One region of the Lentzea sp. NPDC036955 genome, then DNA from elsewhere that is predicted to be linked to it. Evidence: riboswitches for the same ligand, from Rfam matches in the RefSeq annotation. Region 1 holds a riboswitch; the other holds the start of a gene.
The links. A riboswitch is a leader RNA that binds a small molecule or an ion and turns the genes downstream of it on or off. The one in region 1 is predicted to bind glycine.
Positions count from the first base shown of each region.

Region 2: linked by a shared signal. The riboswitch ahead of gcvP (aminomethyl-transferring glycine dehydrogenase) and the one ahead of gcvH (glycine cleavage system protein GcvH) in region 1 are both predicted to bind glycine.

Region 1 is NZ_JBVJRC010000005.1:465,088-472,963, reverse strand. It holds gene ACZ7CF_RS19555 (ABC1 kinase family protein) at 1-644, shown strand, start outside; gene ACZ7CF_RS19550 (TVP38/TMEM64 family protein) at 789-1,436, shown strand; gene ACZ7CF_RS19545 (TROVE domain-containing protein) at 1,765-3,348, shown strand; gene ACZ7CF_RS19540 (winged helix-turn-helix transcriptional regulator) at 3,438-3,794, shown strand; gene ACZ7CF_RS19535 (L-serine ammonia-lyase) at 3,801-5,165, opposite strand; gene gcvH (glycine cleavage system protein GcvH) at 5,197-5,577, opposite strand; glycine riboswitch at 5,639-5,731, opposite strand; gene ald (alanine dehydrogenase) at 5,953-7,065, shown strand; gene ACZ7CF_RS19520 (TetR/AcrR family transcriptional regulator C-terminal domain-containing protein) at 7,145-7,825, opposite strand; gene ACZ7CF_RS19515 (MFS transporter) at 7,835-7,876, opposite strand, start outside.
Region 2 is NZ_JBVJRC010000008.1:89,270-97,145, forward strand. It holds gene ACZ7CF_RS27180 (STAS domain-containing protein) at 1-347, opposite strand, end outside; gene ACZ7CF_RS27185 (ANTAR domain-containing protein) at 495-1,163, opposite strand; gene ACZ7CF_RS27190 (hypothetical protein) at 1,417-1,620, shown strand; gene ACZ7CF_RS27195 (CDP-alcohol phosphatidyltransferase family protein) at 1,742-2,323, shown strand; gene gcvH (glycine cleavage system protein GcvH) at 2,366-2,749, shown strand; gene garA (glycogen accumulation regulator GarA) at 2,863-3,321, shown strand; gene ACZ7CF_RS27210 (bifunctional nuclease family protein) at 3,746-4,219, shown strand; gene ACZ7CF_RS27215 (MerR family transcriptional regulator) at 4,526-5,092, shown strand; glycine riboswitch at 5,191-5,286, shown strand; gene gcvP (aminomethyl-transferring glycine dehydrogenase) at 5,437-7,876, shown strand, end outside.

The sequences.
Region 1 (7,876 bases):
CCTCCCGCCCCGAGGACATCGACGAACAGCGCCTGGAACGCTCGCTCGGCCAGTTCATGGCCCGCCACCTCGGCGCCGGCATGCGCCCGGACGTGGAGATGTTCGGCGACCTGTTCCTGATCGTGTCCCGCTTCGGCCTGAGCATCCCGCCGGAGGTCGCGGCCGTGTTCCGCGCCCTGGCGACCCTGGAGGGCACCCTCGGCGTGCTCTCCCCAGGTTTCGACATCGTCGTGGAGTCACGCGCGTTCGCCGCCGAGCAGATCTCCGAACGCCTCACCCCCGAGTCGGTCCAGCGCACCCTCACCGAGGAGCTGCAGGCCGTCCTGCCCGTGCTGCGCAGGCTGCCGCGGCGCGTCGACCGCATCACCGGCGCCGTGGAACAGGGCCGCCTGAGCATGTCGATGCGCCTGTTCGCCGACGAACGCGACCGCGCCTACGTGACCGGCCTGCTGCACCAGGTGATGCTGACCGTCCTCGGCGCGACCGCGGGCGTGATGGCCGTGCTGCTGCTCGGCGCCGACGGCGGCCCGCAGGTCGTGCCGGACCTGGGCCTGCACCAGGTGCTCGGCTACAACCTGCTGATCATCTCGGTGCTGCTGGGCCTGCGCGTCGTCGTGGCCGTGTTCCGCCCGCGCCGCGCCTAGGTCCTTTGTGCACCAGCCACGGCGTGAGCGCTGAGCACCGGAGCGGCACCCGGTGCGTCGAGACGACACACGTTCGGGTTCCAGTCGCTGAACCCGCGCCACTGGCGGATTGTCCGGCGCACCGCGGTGGGCGACCATCACCCGATGAGTTGTGAGACGGGCGTGCGGTGGAAGTGGATACCGTTCGTCGTGCTCGGCTTCGTGCTGCTGAGCTGGATCGTGTTCGAGGCGCTGAACCTGATCGACTTCGAGGGGGTCGTCACCTGGGTGCGCGGCATCGACCCCGTGTGGGCCGCGGCCGTGATCTTCGCCCTGCTCGTCGTCGACGTCCTCCTGCCCGTGCCGTCCACTCCGCTCATCGTCCTCGCCGGAACCGCGTTGGGCCTGCCGTTCGGCCTGGTGCTCGCGGTCGTGGGCTCCCTGGGCTCCTCCGCGGCGGGCTACGCACTGGGCCGCTTCGCACGCCCGTGGCTGGTGCGGCGCGTCGTGACCATCGAGGAGCTGCGGGAGATGCGGCGGTGGGGACGGCAGTTCGGGCCCTGGTTCTTCGGGGTCGCACGCGGAATCCCGATGATGGCGGAGACGGTGTCCGTGTCGGCCGGGGTGTCGCGGGTGTCGTTCGGAACCTTCATGACGTCCACCCTGCTGGGAACCGTCCCGATCTGCGCGGCCTACGTCTTTGCCGGGTCACGGGCGGACACCGTCGAGCAGATCGTCATGATCAGCGCATTCGGTTTCCTGGCCACCGCCGGGTTGTTCTACCTCCTGCGGCGTCTCGTGAAAACACCGTAAACCGCTTGCGCGGTGTGGTTTCCTGTAGTCAGGCCCGGTGCGCAGCAGAGGGTTACTTCGGTATCTCAGGTTCGACTCCTGAAGGCCGGCCAGTCCGGCTCTTCGCCCACCCCGGTGGGCAGTCACCTTCTGCGCCTTGACCTCGGGCCACCCTTCTGCCACGCCACCGAGTTCCTGAGAACAATTCGGTGGCGTGGCGTGGTTGTCTGTACGTGCACCCGGTGCGAAACCTTTCACCGCAAATGGGGCGGTCGCGGGTTTGAATCCCGTCAGCCGGATTCCTGTCCGCTGTGCGCTCCCCCGTCTCGCCTCCCGAGGGGGAAGAGCCATGTCGAAGTTCAACGTCCTGAAGGCGCGTCCGTTCGGGAAGAGCCCCATCGGGTCGAAGCGGTCCGGCCGCACCCACGAGGGCGGCGCCGGCTACGAGCGCACCGCGCTGGGCGAGCTGTTCCTGCTGGCCGTGTCGAACATGGGCGGCGAGCAGACGTTCTACGAGAGCGGCGGCACCCGCGACGAGCGCTACGCGCAGTTGGTGCGCACGGCGGCGTTGCAGGATCCCGAGTGGACGGCGCGGATGCTGGCGTGGCTGCGCGGCGAGGCGAACATGCGGACCGCGGCACTGGTCGGCGCCGCCGAGTTCGTGAAGGCGCGGCTCGAGGCCGGTGCCGACGCGGGCGTGACGAACCGCGCGGTCGTGGCGTCGGTGCTGCAGCGCGCGGACGAGCCGGGCGAGCTGCTGGCCTACTGGACCGCGGTCCACGGCCGGGCCGTGCCGAAGCCCGTCAAGCGCGGCATCGCGGACGCGGTGCGGCGGCTCTACGACGAGCGGTCGGTGCTCAAGTGGGACAGCGAGGCGCGCGGCTTCCGCGTGGCCGACGTGCTGAACCTCGTGCACCCGTCGCCGAGCGCGGCCTGGCAGGGCGACCTGTTCCAGTACGTGCTCGACCGCCGCCGCGACCCGGACGTCACCGTTCCCGAGTCGCTGCGGACCGTCGCGGCACGGCGGGAGCTGATGGCGTGGCCGGTCGAGCAGCGCCGGGCGTTGTTCGGGCGACCGGACGCGGCGGACGTGCTGCGGCGGGCCGGGATGACGTGGGAGTCGGTGGCCGGGTGGTTGCAGGGTCCGATGACGGCGCAGGTGTGGGAGGCACTGGCACCGTCGATGGGTTTCATGGCCGCGATCCGCAACCTCAGGAATTTTGACGAGGCGGGCGTGTCGGACGAGGTCGCGGCGCAGGTCGCGGCCCGGCTGGCCGACCCCGGCCAGGTGGCGCGGTCGCGGCAGTTCCCGTTCCGCTTCCTCTCGGCGTACGAGGCGGCGCCGAGCCTGCGCTGGGGCCACGCGCTCGACCGGGCGCTGCAGGCGTCGCTGGGCAACCTGCCGGCGCTGCCGGGCCGGTCGCTCGTGCTGATCGACACCTCGGGGTCGATGACCTGCACGGGCTACTCGGCGCGTTCGAAGGTCACGCCGGCCAAGGCCGCGGCCGTGTTCGGCGTGGCGCTCGGGGCCAAGGGCGAGCAGGTCGACGTCCACGGGTTCGCGACCGGCGTGTTCCGCCACGAGCTGCGGCGAGGGGCGTCGGTCATCAGCGAGGTCGACCGGTTCCTGGGCAGGGTCGGTGAGGTCGGGCACGGCACCGACGTCATCGGTGCGCTGAAGAGCTCGTACCGAGGGCACGACCGGGTGTTCATCATCTCGGACATGCAGACGGTCGCCGGGCCGGGCGGTGCCGGGGTCGACGACGTCGTGCCGCGGCACGTGCCGGTCTACGGGTTCAACCTGGGCGGGTACCGGCAGGGGGCGTTCGCGTCGGGCACGGGGAACCGGCACGAGTTCGGCGGCCTGACGGACGCGACGTTCCGCGCGGTTCCGCTGATCGAGGCGGGGCGCGACGCCGACTGGCCGTTCTGAGCAGGCAGGCCCGCACACGCGCTGTGTGCGGGCCTGCCGTCCGAGCGAGCACTAACTTTTCGTAAGTGCAATGGGGTACCCTCGCGGACATGGAGTTCACCGTGTTCGCGAAGGCGTGCCCGTCACGTCCCACGCTGGAGCACGTCACCGGCCGGTGGGGCAGCCTGACGCTGAGCGCGCTGGTCGACGGGTCGCTGCGGTTCAACGAGCTGCGCCGCCGGGTCGACGGCGTCAGCGAGAAGATGCTGTCCCAGACGTTGCACGCGCTGGAGCGCGACGGGCTCGTGCACCGCGACGCGCAGCCGACGAACCCGCCGCGGGTCGACTACAGCCTCACGCCGCTCGGGCGCGAGACGGCGGAGAAGCTGATGGCGTTGATCGTGCTGCTGGAGTCGCGGATGCCGGACGTGATCGAGGCCCAGCGCCGGTACGACGCCAGGCCCTGACCGGCCTCAGCACTCGATGACGTTGACGGCGAGACCGCCGCGCGCCGTCTCCTTGTACTTCACCGACATGTCCTTGCCGGTGTCCCGCATGGTCTTGATGACCTTGTCCAGCGACACGAAGTGCGAGCCGTCGCCGCGCAACGCCATGCGCACCGCGGTGATCGCCTTGACGGACGCGACGGCGTTGCGTTCGATGCACGGGATCTGCACCAGGCCGCCGATCGGGTCGCACGTGAGGCCGAGGTTGTGCTCCATGGCGATCTCGGCGGCGTTCTCGACCTGCTCCGGGGTGCCGCCGAGGACCTCGGCGAGACCACCGGCGGCCATCGAGCACGCGGAGCCGACCTCGCCCTGGCAGCCGACCTCGGCGCCGGAGATCGAGGCGTTCTCCTTGAACAGCACGCCGATGGCGCCTGCGGTGAGCAGGAACCTCACCACGCCGTCGTCGTTCGCACCGGGCACGAACCTGGTGTAGTAGTGCAGGACCGCGGGCACGATGCCGGCCGCGCCGTTCGTCGGTGCGGTGACGACCCGGCCGCCGGCCGCGTTCTCCTCGTTGACGGCCAGCGCGAAGAGCGTGACCCAGTCCATGACGCGCAGCGGGTCGGTGACGAAGTGCTCGCCCTCCAGCCGTTTGCGCATCTCGGCGGCGCGGCGGCGGACCTTGAGACCGCCGGGCAGGATGCCCTGCTCGGTGCAGCCGCGTTCGACGCACTCCTGCATCACGTGCCAGATGTGCAGGAGCCCGGCCCGCACCTCCTCCTCCGAGCGCCACGACAGCTCGTTGGCCATCATGATCTCGCTGATCGACAGGCCGGTCTCTCGGCAGCGCGCGAGCAGCTCGTCGCCGGTCAGGAACGGGTGCGGCAGCGGGGTCGAGTCGGGTTTGATGCGGTCGCTGCCGGACGCGTTCTCGTCGACGACGAAGCCGCCGCCGATCGAGTAGTAGACGGCGTGCTCGACCGGCTCGTCACCGCGGAACGCCTCGAAGCTCATGCCGTTGGGGTGCAACGGGAGCGACTTGCGGCGGTGCATGACGAGGTCGCGGTCGTGCGCGAAGCCGATCTCGTGCGTGCCGCCGAGCCGCAGCCGTCCACTCGCGACGATCTCCTCGACGCGGTGGGCGGCGGCCGCGGGGTCCACCTCCTCCGGGAGGTTGCCCTCCAGGCCGAGGAACACGGCCTTGGGGCTGCCGTGGCCGTGCCCGGTGGCGCCGAGCGAGCCGAACAGCTCGACGTGCACGCGGTCCACTTCGGACGCGCGGGCGCCGAGCTTCTCGACGAACATGGCGGCGGCGCGCATCGGGCCGACGGTGTGCGAGCTGGACGGCCCGATGCCGACGGAGAACAGGTCGAAAACGCTGATCGCCACTGATCAGTCCTTCGTGGTGGGTGCGAGCGGGTCAGTCCGAGGTGAGCTCGGCGTACTTGGCCGCGGTGAGCAGGTCCTCCGCGGAGTCCACGCGCACCTTGAACAGCCAGCCGGCGCCGTACGGGTCGGTGTTGATGATCGCCGGGTCGTCGACGACGGCGGTGTTGACCTCGAGGACCTCGCCGGTGACCGGGGAGAACAGGTCGCTGACGGACTTGGTGGACTCCAGCTCGCCGCAGACCTGGTTGGAGACGACCTCGGCCCCGACCTCGGGGAGCTGGACGAAGACGATGTCACCCAGCGCGTCCGCGGCGTACTCGGTGATCCCGCAGGTCAACGGGTCCTGGGTGCCCGGCGTCCAGTCGACCCACTCGTGTTCGGCGGTGTAGAGCAGGTTCTCGGGGAACTCCACGGCGACTCCTCTGGCAGATGACGGGCAGGAAACGTGCGCCCCCTCCGCCGTGCAGAGTTGCCTACCCCGAGTGGTCTTGCTGCCTGAGAGTGTGCGGGAGCTTGCCCCTTCGGCGCCCCGACCAGCTCGTCGAGGTCTCTCCCACCCGGGTTCTGGTGCCCGTCAGGGGCACCGCGGCCGTTATTCAGTTCCGGTGGGAACGCTATGTGGGCCCGCCACCGGGTGTCAACGCGGGACCGGTACAGGCGTGGCGCAGGTCGCTTTGTCCCAGCAGCACAACCGGCCTGGTCCCGAACAGTGCAACCCGCACAGTGACATGACCTCCCGGCTGCCCCACATTGTGAGATAGCAGCCAGCCGAAACGGAGGAGTCATCGTGCGGATCGCCGTTCCTCGCGAGATCAAGAACCACGAGTACCGCGTCGCCCTCACGCCGGCCGGGGCCCACGAGCTGACCAGCCGGGGCCACGACGTGTACGTCGAGCAGGGCGCCGGTCTGGGCTCCGCGATCACCGACGAGGAGTACCTCGCCGCGGGTGCGAAGGTCCTCCCGACCGCCGACGACGTCTGGGCCGAGGGCGACCTGGTCCTCAAGGTCAAGGAGCCGATCGCGGAGGAGTACCCCCGCCTGCGCTCCGGCCAGACCCTCTTCACCTACCTGCACCTCGCCGCCGACAAGCCGCTGACCGAGGCCCTGCTGGCCTCCGGCACCACGGCCATCGCCTACGAGACGGTGCAGCTGCCGAACCGCTCGCTGCCGCTGCTCGCCCCGATGTCCGAGGTCGCGGGCCGCCTCGCCCCGCAGGTGGGCGCGTTCAGCCTGATGAAGCCCTCCGGTGGCCGCGGCGTGCTGCCCGGCGGCGTCCCCGGTGTCGCCCCTGCCCGCGTTGTCGTGATCGGCGGCGGTGTGGCCGGTGTCAACGCCGCCACCATCGCCGTCGGCATGGGCGCCGACGTGCAGATCCTCGACACCAACGTCGACCGCCTGCGCCAGATCGACGCCCAGTTCCAGGGCCGCCTGCGCACGCTCGCGTCCAACTCGTTCGCGATCGAGCAGGCCGTCCGCGAGGCCGACCTGGTCATCGGCGCCGTCCTGGTGCCGGGTGCCGCGGCCCCGAAGCTCGTCTCGAACGCGCTGGTCGCGGAGATGAAGCCGGGTTCGGTGCTCGTCGACATCGCCATCGACCAGGGCGGCTGCTTCGAGGACTCGCGCGCCACCACGCACGCCGAGCCGACCTACGAGGTCCACAACTCGGTGTTCTACTGCGTCGCCAACATGCCCGGCGCCGTCCCCCGCACCTCCACCTACGCGCTCACCAACGTGACGCTGCCCTACGCGGTCGCGCTGGCCGGCAAGGGCTGGGAGAAGGCGCTGAAGGACGACCGTTCGCTCGCCCTGGGCCTCAACGCGCACGCCGGTCAGCTGACCAACGGCCCGGTGGCCGAGGCGACCGGCCTGGTGCACACGCCGCTGGAGTCCGTGGTCTGAGAGCCAGTCGGATGGAGGAGCCCCCGCACGCGGAGCACGCTGCGGGGGTTTCGCCTTTCACGGGCGCGCCTCCTCGCGGTCACCGCAGCGCGGCCACCCGCGCCTTGACCCCGTCGATCACGCAGTCCAGCCCGAACTCGAACTGCCCCTCCAGCGACCACAGCTCCTGCTGGTCCAGCATCTCGACGTAGCGGGGGTGCTTCTCCCGGTACAGGTCCGCGATCCGGCCGAGGTCCGGTGGCGGTTCGTCGTGGCCGCCGCGGCTGCGGAAGTTCGCCTCCGCCGTCGTGTACCCGACGACGAAGCTCGACACCGCCGACATCGCCTGCGACGCCTGGACCATCGTCAGGCCGGCCGCCCGCATGGGTTCGAGCATCGCGTCGGCCATGGCGACGGCGTTGGGACCGATGGTGGTGAACTCGCCGATGCCGCGCACCCACCACGGGTGTGCGAGCGCGAGGCGGCGGAACGCGTGCATCATCTCGCGCAGCGCAGGTTCCCACGCGGCGCCGGGGGCCGGGCGCGGGAACTCGCCGTAGATCTCGTCGAGGCACAGCTCGATGAGCGCGTCCTTGGTGGGCACGTGCCAGTACAGCGACATCGGGGCCGCGCCCAGCTCGGCGGCGAGCTTGCGCATGGACAGCTTCGCCAGGCCGTGCTCGTCCAGCACCTCCATCGCCTTGCGGACGATGGCCTCCCGGCTCAGGCCGAGGTGCTGGCCGCTCGCCGGCCTGGGTTTGCCGAACCACACGCTGTCCACGGCTCGATACTAGGCACGCCGCAGCAGCACGCTCGCCACAACACCTCCCAG
Region 2 (7,876 bases), on a different contig from region 1:
CTCAGGGCGGCGTCCACCGAGTCGTGCACGGCGAGCACCTCGCCCAGCCCGGTGGCCTCCAGCGGACGCGTCACCGCGCGCTTGGTCGCCACGACCTTCAGGGTCGCGTTGCGCTGGGGGGCCAGCCGCGCCGCCTCGACGAGCACGGCGAGTCCGGCGGAACCCAGGAACGTCACGCCGGTCATGTCCACCACGAAGGTGCCACCGTCGGTGAGGCCGTTCACGAGGGCGTCGCGCAGCGTCGGCGCGGACACCATGTCCACCTCGCCGGACACGGCGAGCACCGTGACGCCGTCGGACGGCTGCCGGGCCGACAGCTCAATGGTCTGCGGGTCCTGCACAGTCACCGATCTTCTCCCTACTCGGACCACGGGGAGCCGCCACAGCAGCGGTCCCCACCACGCGGCTGCTGGCTCAACCGCTGCGACATCACCGTACGGGAGAGGTCGCTCGACAGGACAGGTCGCCGCTTCCGTACCCCGGTCGCCGAAGACTCAAACCTGCAACTCCGCCCAAAGTTCGCGAGCGGTGTCATAGGCGGTCCGCGGCGGCACCGTGACGTCCTCACCAGTGTCCTCCAGGTCCCCGCCGACCACGAGCACCAGGGCCGCCGCGACGTCGCGGAGCTTCACGTTCGCGTGCTGGCTGGCCCGCACGAGCAGCTCGAACGCCTCGCCCGGCCGGCATCCCCGCGCACCCACCAGCAGCCCCTTGGCCTGCTCGATGTAGCGCCGGTGCTGCACCATCCGCACCATCTGGTCGGCCCGCAGGACCTCGCCGGCGCAGAACTGCACCACCGCGGCCGCCGTCGCGAGCAGCGGCTCGATCTCCTCGACCACCTTCAGGTCCTCGATGCCAGCCGGGTGGTCCAGGTAAACCGTCAGCACTATCGGTCCGCTGTCACCCCAGCTCCCCGGCACCGCCACCACGTGGTGACCGCCGAGCTCGGCGGTCACCTGCCGCTCGTCGCGGGAGGCGTCGACGAGTGGTCCCTCCCCGGCCTCCACCTGCGCCCGGTCCAGTTCCTGCGCCACGCCGACCGCCCGCAGCACCGCCCCGTCGGGCCACACCGACAGGCCCACCCCGCGGCAGCCGTCGAGCTGCGCGCCGAGGTGGTCGAGCAACCGGGAGAGGAGCTCCGGCCCGAATTTCACCTGGTCCACGCGGACACGTTAGGCCGCGCCGATCGGACTGACGAGATGGGTGGTCATCGGCGCACGACGAACGGTTGCGCGAGCAACGACGTGGCCATCCGCCGCGCTTCGGCCCCGAACAGCTCGGCGCGGCATTTGATCCAGTTAACGCTCCGGACCCGGAACGGACACGTGTTCTGAACCACAGTCAGCCAGAATTCGTTCACAGGGATAACGCCGGAGCCCCGGTGGCCGACATCCCTGATGTCACGGAGGGACTGAGATGAGAACCGCCATGGAGACCGAGCCGCAGCCGGCCGAGCAGCTGCCCACCGCGCCGTGCAGCGTGGTGTGGAGCCGGGGTCACGCGTACGTGCTCGAGGGTTTCCGCGCCCGCTGGGTGGGCCGCGACGACCGCGGTCGCCCGTGCTCGCTCACCGGTGCCGAGATGCAGCGCCGCGGCTGGACGTTCACCCGGACGGCCTGAGCTCCCCCCACCCCACCGGGCCCCGTCCCCCGACCGGCCGCGCAGCTCCTGCGACCACCCGCACCGCGTGCCGTGACGCCATCCGGCAGCCCGTGCGCGGCCACTCGTTTAGAGTGCGGGTGTGCGTGACCCGGCTGATCGCCTGCTGACGATTCCGAACCTGCTCAGCGTGTTGCGGCTGGCCGGTGTTCCGCTCTTCCTGTACCTGTTGCTCGGACCCCGCGCCGACGGCTGGGCGCTGCTCGTCCTCGTCTTCGCGGGCCTGTCCGACTGGCTGGACGGCAAGCTCGCCCGCTGGCTGAACCAGATGAGCCGGCTGGGCGCGCTGCTCGACCCGGCCGCCGACCGCCTCTACGTGTTCTGCACGCTGCTGGCGTTCGTGGTCAGGGACATCGTGCCGCTGTGGATCGCACTCGTGCTGGTCGGGCGCGAGGTCGTCGTCGGCATCTGCCTGCTGGTCCTGCGGCAGCGCGGCTGGGGCCCGTTCGAGGTCACCTACCTGGGCAAGGCCGCGACCTTCAACCTGCTGTACGCGTTCCCCCTGCTGCTGCTCGCGCAGGGCGACTCGGCGTGGGCGCAGCTCGCACTCCCGTTCGCCTACGCGTTCACCGCGTGGGGTGCAGCGCTGTACCTGTGGTCGGCGCTTTTGTACGTCTACCAGTTCTTCTCGGCCCTGCGGGTCACTCCCGGAAAGGCCGCGTGAAAAGATCACCCCATACAGGTTCAGCACGAGGAGCGCAGTCAGTTGATTCCCGAGGAGCTTCGTTACACCGAGGAACACGAGTGGGTCGCCACAACAGGTGAGAACACCGTGCGCGTCGGCATCACCGACTACGCCCAGGAACAACTCGGTGACGTGGTCTTCGTCCAGCTGCCCGAGGTCGGCCACACCGTCTCGGCCGGCGACACGTTCGGCGAGGTCGAGTCCACCAAGAGCGTGTCGGACCTCTACTCGCCGCTCGACGGTGAGGTCGTCGCGATCAACGACGCCCTGGTGCAGTCGCCGGAGTCCATCAACTCCGACCCGTACGGCGAGGGCTGGATGGTCGAGCTCCGCCTGAACGACCCCGAGGCGGTCGAGGGGCTCTTGGACGCCGACGGGTACAAGGCGTTGGTGGAGAAGGAGTGACGTCGATCTTTCGCCGGATCTTCGGCCGGAAGGGGAGGCGCTCCTCGGGGGGCGACTCGAACGCGATAGGTTTTACCGGAAACGACGGACCCAGCAGCAGGAGGAGAGCTCAGGTGAGCACGAACGACGGCCCAGGCGTTCCGCCGGAGCAGTCCCCGGAGCGGACCTCCGTCTTCCGGGCGGACTTCCTCCAGGAGATGGAAGGCGGCGCCGAGGCGCCCGCACAGGAGCCGGCCGTTGCCGGTGTCGACGCCCTTCCCGCCGGTTCCGCGCTGCTCGTGGTGAAGCGCGGCCCGAACGCCGGTTCGCGGTTCCTGCTGGACCGCGACACGACGAGCGCGGGGCGCCACCCCGACAGCGACATCTTCCTCGACGACGTGACGGTCTCGCGCCGCCACGCAGAGTTCCGCCGGGAGGGCGGCGAGTTCGTCGTGATCGACGTGGGCAGCCTCAACGGCACCTACGTCAACCGCGAGCCGGTCGACCAGGCCGTCCTCGCGAACGGCGACGAGGTCCAGATCGGCAAGTTCCGCCTGGTCTTCCTGACCGGTCCCGGCTCCGCGGGAGCCTGACGGTCCGGGGCCTGCCGGTCCCGGGTCTGCGGGATGACGAGCGTCGGGGCGGTGCTCACGCAGCTCCGCCCCGAGTTCCACCGTGCAGTGCTGTTGCCGTCTTCTCCACTGTTTTGCGCCATTGAGCAGTTCGCCGCGCTCCGCGGGAGTTTTCCTGCGTCGAGCCCGAACGCACTCGTGCGCTGACCGCCTTTGCGCGGAACTCCTGCCGGTTCGCCGTGCTTTCCGGGAATCGGCCGGCCTCTTCCGCTCGTTGTACCCGGTGCGGGGAAGAGCGGGTTCGAGCGGCCATCGTCTTGATCACGTTCTGCCCGCAACGATTGAGCACACGGCCCGCTTGGCGGGTAGCGTCGAACGCGTGTGCCGGGGGATGCTCGGAGACGTTCCGGGTACTCCCCAACGAGTCAGAGGGAGGCGAGACCCGATGAGCGAGATGCGTGTCGTGGGCGTCCGGGTGGAGCTGCCCCAGAACCAGCCGATCCTCCTGCTGCGCGAAACCGAGGGTGAGCGGTACCTGCCGATCTGGATCGGCTCGGTCGAGGCCACCGCGATCGCGCTGGAGCAGCAGGGCGTGCGACCGGCCCGCCCGCTCACCCACGACCTGCTCAAGGACGTCATCGGGGCGCTGGGCCGCAACCTCGAACAGGTGCGGATCACCGACCTGCAGGAGGGCACGTTCTTCGCCGAGCTCGTGTTCGACGGCGACGTGCGCGTGTCCGCCCGCCCGTCCGACTCGGTGGCCCTCGCACTGCGCGTCGGCGTGCCGATCCACGCGGAGGAGTCCGTGCTGGCGGAGGCCGGTCTGATCATCCCGGACGAGCAGGAGGACGAGGTCGAGAAGTTCCGCGAGTTCCTCGACTCCGTGTCCCCCGAGGACTTCCGGGGCGCCGACACCTGAGTTCCCCCGACTGTCGCTGACCGTCTTGTTCGGACCCGGCGCCGATCGGTGGGGTGTCCCTCGATCGGACTACTTTCCGCACATCATGGCCGCTAAACAATCACTAAACGTCACCTGAACGTCCTAGTTCGGGTGACGGTGCGGACCCCCGCCTCAGGTTGGGGGCCAACACTCCCCGCGCGTCGCGTTGACCTGCCCTCGGAGCGGTCTTACCGTCGAACTCGAGTGGACGTCGCCGGTCTGCGCGAGTGGACCAGGCGGCTTGACGGCCCCGACTTTCGTGGCCGTTGGCGAGGGGAGGCAGGCGTGGTCGAGGAAGCGCCCTTGCGGGCCGAATCCGGGCAGCAGGGTGAGCTGTTCCCGGACTCCTCGCTGCCGGACGAACTCGTCGGCTACCGGGGACCCGCGGCGTGCCAGATCGCCGGGATCACCTACAGGCAGCTCGACTACTGGGCCAGGACCGGCCTGGTCGCGCCGACGGTGCGGATGGCGCACGGCTCCGGCAGCCAGCGGCTCTACTCCTTCAAGGACATCCTCGTCCTGAAGGTCGTGAAGCGGCTGCTGGACACCGGGGTCTCGCTGCAGAACATCAGGGTCGCCGTCGACCACCTGCGCCGCCGCGGCGTGCAGGACCTGGCGCGGATCACGCTCTTCTCCGACGGCACGACCGTCTACGAGTGCACCTCCCCCGAGGAGGTCGTCGACCTGCTCCAGGGCGGGCAGGGCGTGTTCGGCATCGCGGTGAGCGGTGCGATGCGGGAGATCAGCGGGACCATCCACGAGTTCCCGGCCGAACGTGCGGACGGCGTGGAGATCGCGCCGATGACCGAGGACGAGCTGACCCGCCGCCGCCGGGAGCGCGCCACCGGCTGACCCGCTGTCGCCGGCTCAGCCGGTTCCGTCGCTGAGACGTAGGTCGCGTCGGTGGGGACTGGCGGGCCTGCCTGCGGGTACTCTTCACGGGTAGTCGCTGAACTCAGGCGGGAGAGACCGGGTGCTGCACCCGGCGCCGAAGGAGCAAGTTCCTCCCCGGGAACCTCTCAGGCACCCAGGACCGCGTGAGCGAGACGCCTCTGGAAAGCGGATCTCTCGAGATCCCGCCGACGGTGAAAGCCCGCTCTCGTGGCGGGTGAACCTCTCAGGCGCCCGATGCCGGGTACGGACAGAGCGGGGAGGGCACCAGGACACGTGTGCCCGCAGCCCCCCGGAGGCGTTAGATGACGCAGGACCGCATTCCGCTCGCCGCTCTCGAGCACGGCACCCCGTTCGCGGACCGGCACGTCGGCCCGCGCCCCGCCGAGCTCGCCCGCATCCTCGACGTGATCGGTGTCGGATCGCTGGAGGAGCTGGCGCAGCACGCGGTGCCCTCGTCCATCCACGAGCGCGACCTGGTGCTGGACCTGCCGGCGCCCGCCACGGAGACCGAGGCGCTGGCCGAGCTGCGCGCGCTCGCCTCCCAGAACCGGCCGATGACCCAGATGATCGGCCTGGGCTACTACGACACCGTGACGCCGGGCGTGATCCTGCGCAACGTCCTGGAGTCGCCCGCCTGGTACACCGCGTACACGCCGTACCAGCCGGAGATCTCGCAGGGCCGCCTGGAGGCGCTGCTGAACTTCCAGACGATGGTCGGCGACCTGACCGGCCTGCCGATGGCCAACGCGTCCATGCTGGACGAGTCGACCGCCGCCGCCGAGGCCATGACCCTGGTGCGCCGCGCGGGCAGGGCGAAGTCGAACAAGTTCGTCGTGGACGCCGACACGCTGCCGCAGACGCTGGCCGTGATCGAGACCCGCGCCGAGCCGCTGGGCATCGAGGTCGTCGTCGCCGACCTGTCGCAGGGCATCGAGGGCCTGGGCCTGGGCGGTGACTTCTTCGGCGTGCTGCTGTCCTACCCCGGTGCGTCCGGTGTGGTCCGCGACCAGGCCGCGCTGGTGGAGGAGATCCACGCCGCCGGCGCGCAGGCCGTCGTCGTCGCCGACCTGCTGGCGCTGACGCTGCTGCGCCCGCCCGGTGAGATCGGCGCGGACGTCGTCGTCGGCACCACCCAGCGCTTCGGCGTGCCGATCGGCTTCGGCGGCCCGCACGCCGGCTACATGGCCGTCCGCTCCGGCCTGGAGCGCCAGCTGCCCGGCCGCCTCGTCGGCGTCTCCGTCGACGTCGACGGCTCGCTGGCCTACCGCCTGGCGCTGCAGACCCGCGAGCAGCACATCCGCCGTGAGAAGGCGACCTCGAACATCTGCACCGCGCAGGTGCTGCTCGCCGTGATCGCGTCGATGTACGCGGTCTACCACGGCCCCGAGGGCCTGCGCGCCATCGCGACCCGCGTGCACCGCCTGGCCACCGTCCTCGCGACGGGCCTGTGCGAGGCCGGTCTCGACGTCGTGCACGGCGAGTTCTTCGACACCGTGCAGGTGCGCGTCGAGGGCCGTGCCGCCGAGGTCGTCGCGAAGGCCCGCGAGCTCGGCATCAACCTGCGCCTCGTGGACGCCGACGTCGTGGCGGTCGCTTGCGACGAGAAGACCACGCGTGCGCACGTCGTCGCCGTGTGGGAGGCGTTCGGCGTGACCGGGTCCGATGTGGACGCGATCGACACCGACACCGCCGACGGCATCCCGTCGGACCTGCGCCGCACCTCGGACTACCTGACCCACCCGGTGTTCCACGCGCACCGCTCCGAGACCGCGCTGCTGCGCTACCTGCGCGCACTGTCCGACAAGGACGTCGCGCTGGACCGCAGCATGATCCCGCTCGGCTCCTGCACGATGAAGCTGAACGCGACCGCGGAGATGGAGTCCATCACCTGGCCCGAGTTCTCGACGCTGCACCCGTTCGCGCCGGTCGAGGACGCGAAGGGCCTGCTGACGATCGTGTCGGACCTGGAGGCGTGGCTGGCCGAGGTCACCGGCTACGACGCCGTGTCGCTGCAGCCGAACGCCGGCTCGCAGGGCGAGTTCGCCGGCCTGCTGGCGATCCGCGCCTACCACCGCGCCAACGGCAACTCCGCCCGTGACGTCTGCCTGATCCCGTCGTCCGCGCACGGCACGAACGCCGCGTCCGCCGTCATGGCCGGCATGCGCGTCGTCGTCGTGAAGTGCGACGACAAGGGCAACATCGACATGGGCCACCTGCGCACCACGGTCGCCGAGCACGCCGACGACCTGGCCGCGATCATGATCACCTACCCGTCGACCCACGGCGTGTACGAGGACACCGTCCGCGAGGTCTGCGGCCTGGTCCACGACGCGGGCGGCCAGGTGTACGTCGACGGCGCGAACCTCAACGCGCTGATCGGCCTGGCCCGCTACGGCAAGTTCGGCTCGGACGTCTCGCACCTGAACCTGCACAAGACGTTCTGCATCCCGCACGGCGGCGGCGGCCCCGGCGTCGGCCCGATCGGCGTGAAGTCCCACCTCGCCCCGTTCCTGCCGAACCACCCGCTGCAGCCCACCGCGGGCCCCGAGACGGGCGTGGGCCCGATCTCCGCGGCCCCGTGGGGTTCCGCGTCGATCCTGCCGATCTCGTGGGCGTACGTGCGCATGATGGGCGGCGACGGCCTGCGCCGCGCGACCCTGACCGCCGTGGCCGCGGCGAACTACGTGGCGCGCCGCCTGGACGAGCACTACCCGGTCCTCTACACCGGCGAGGGCGGCTTCG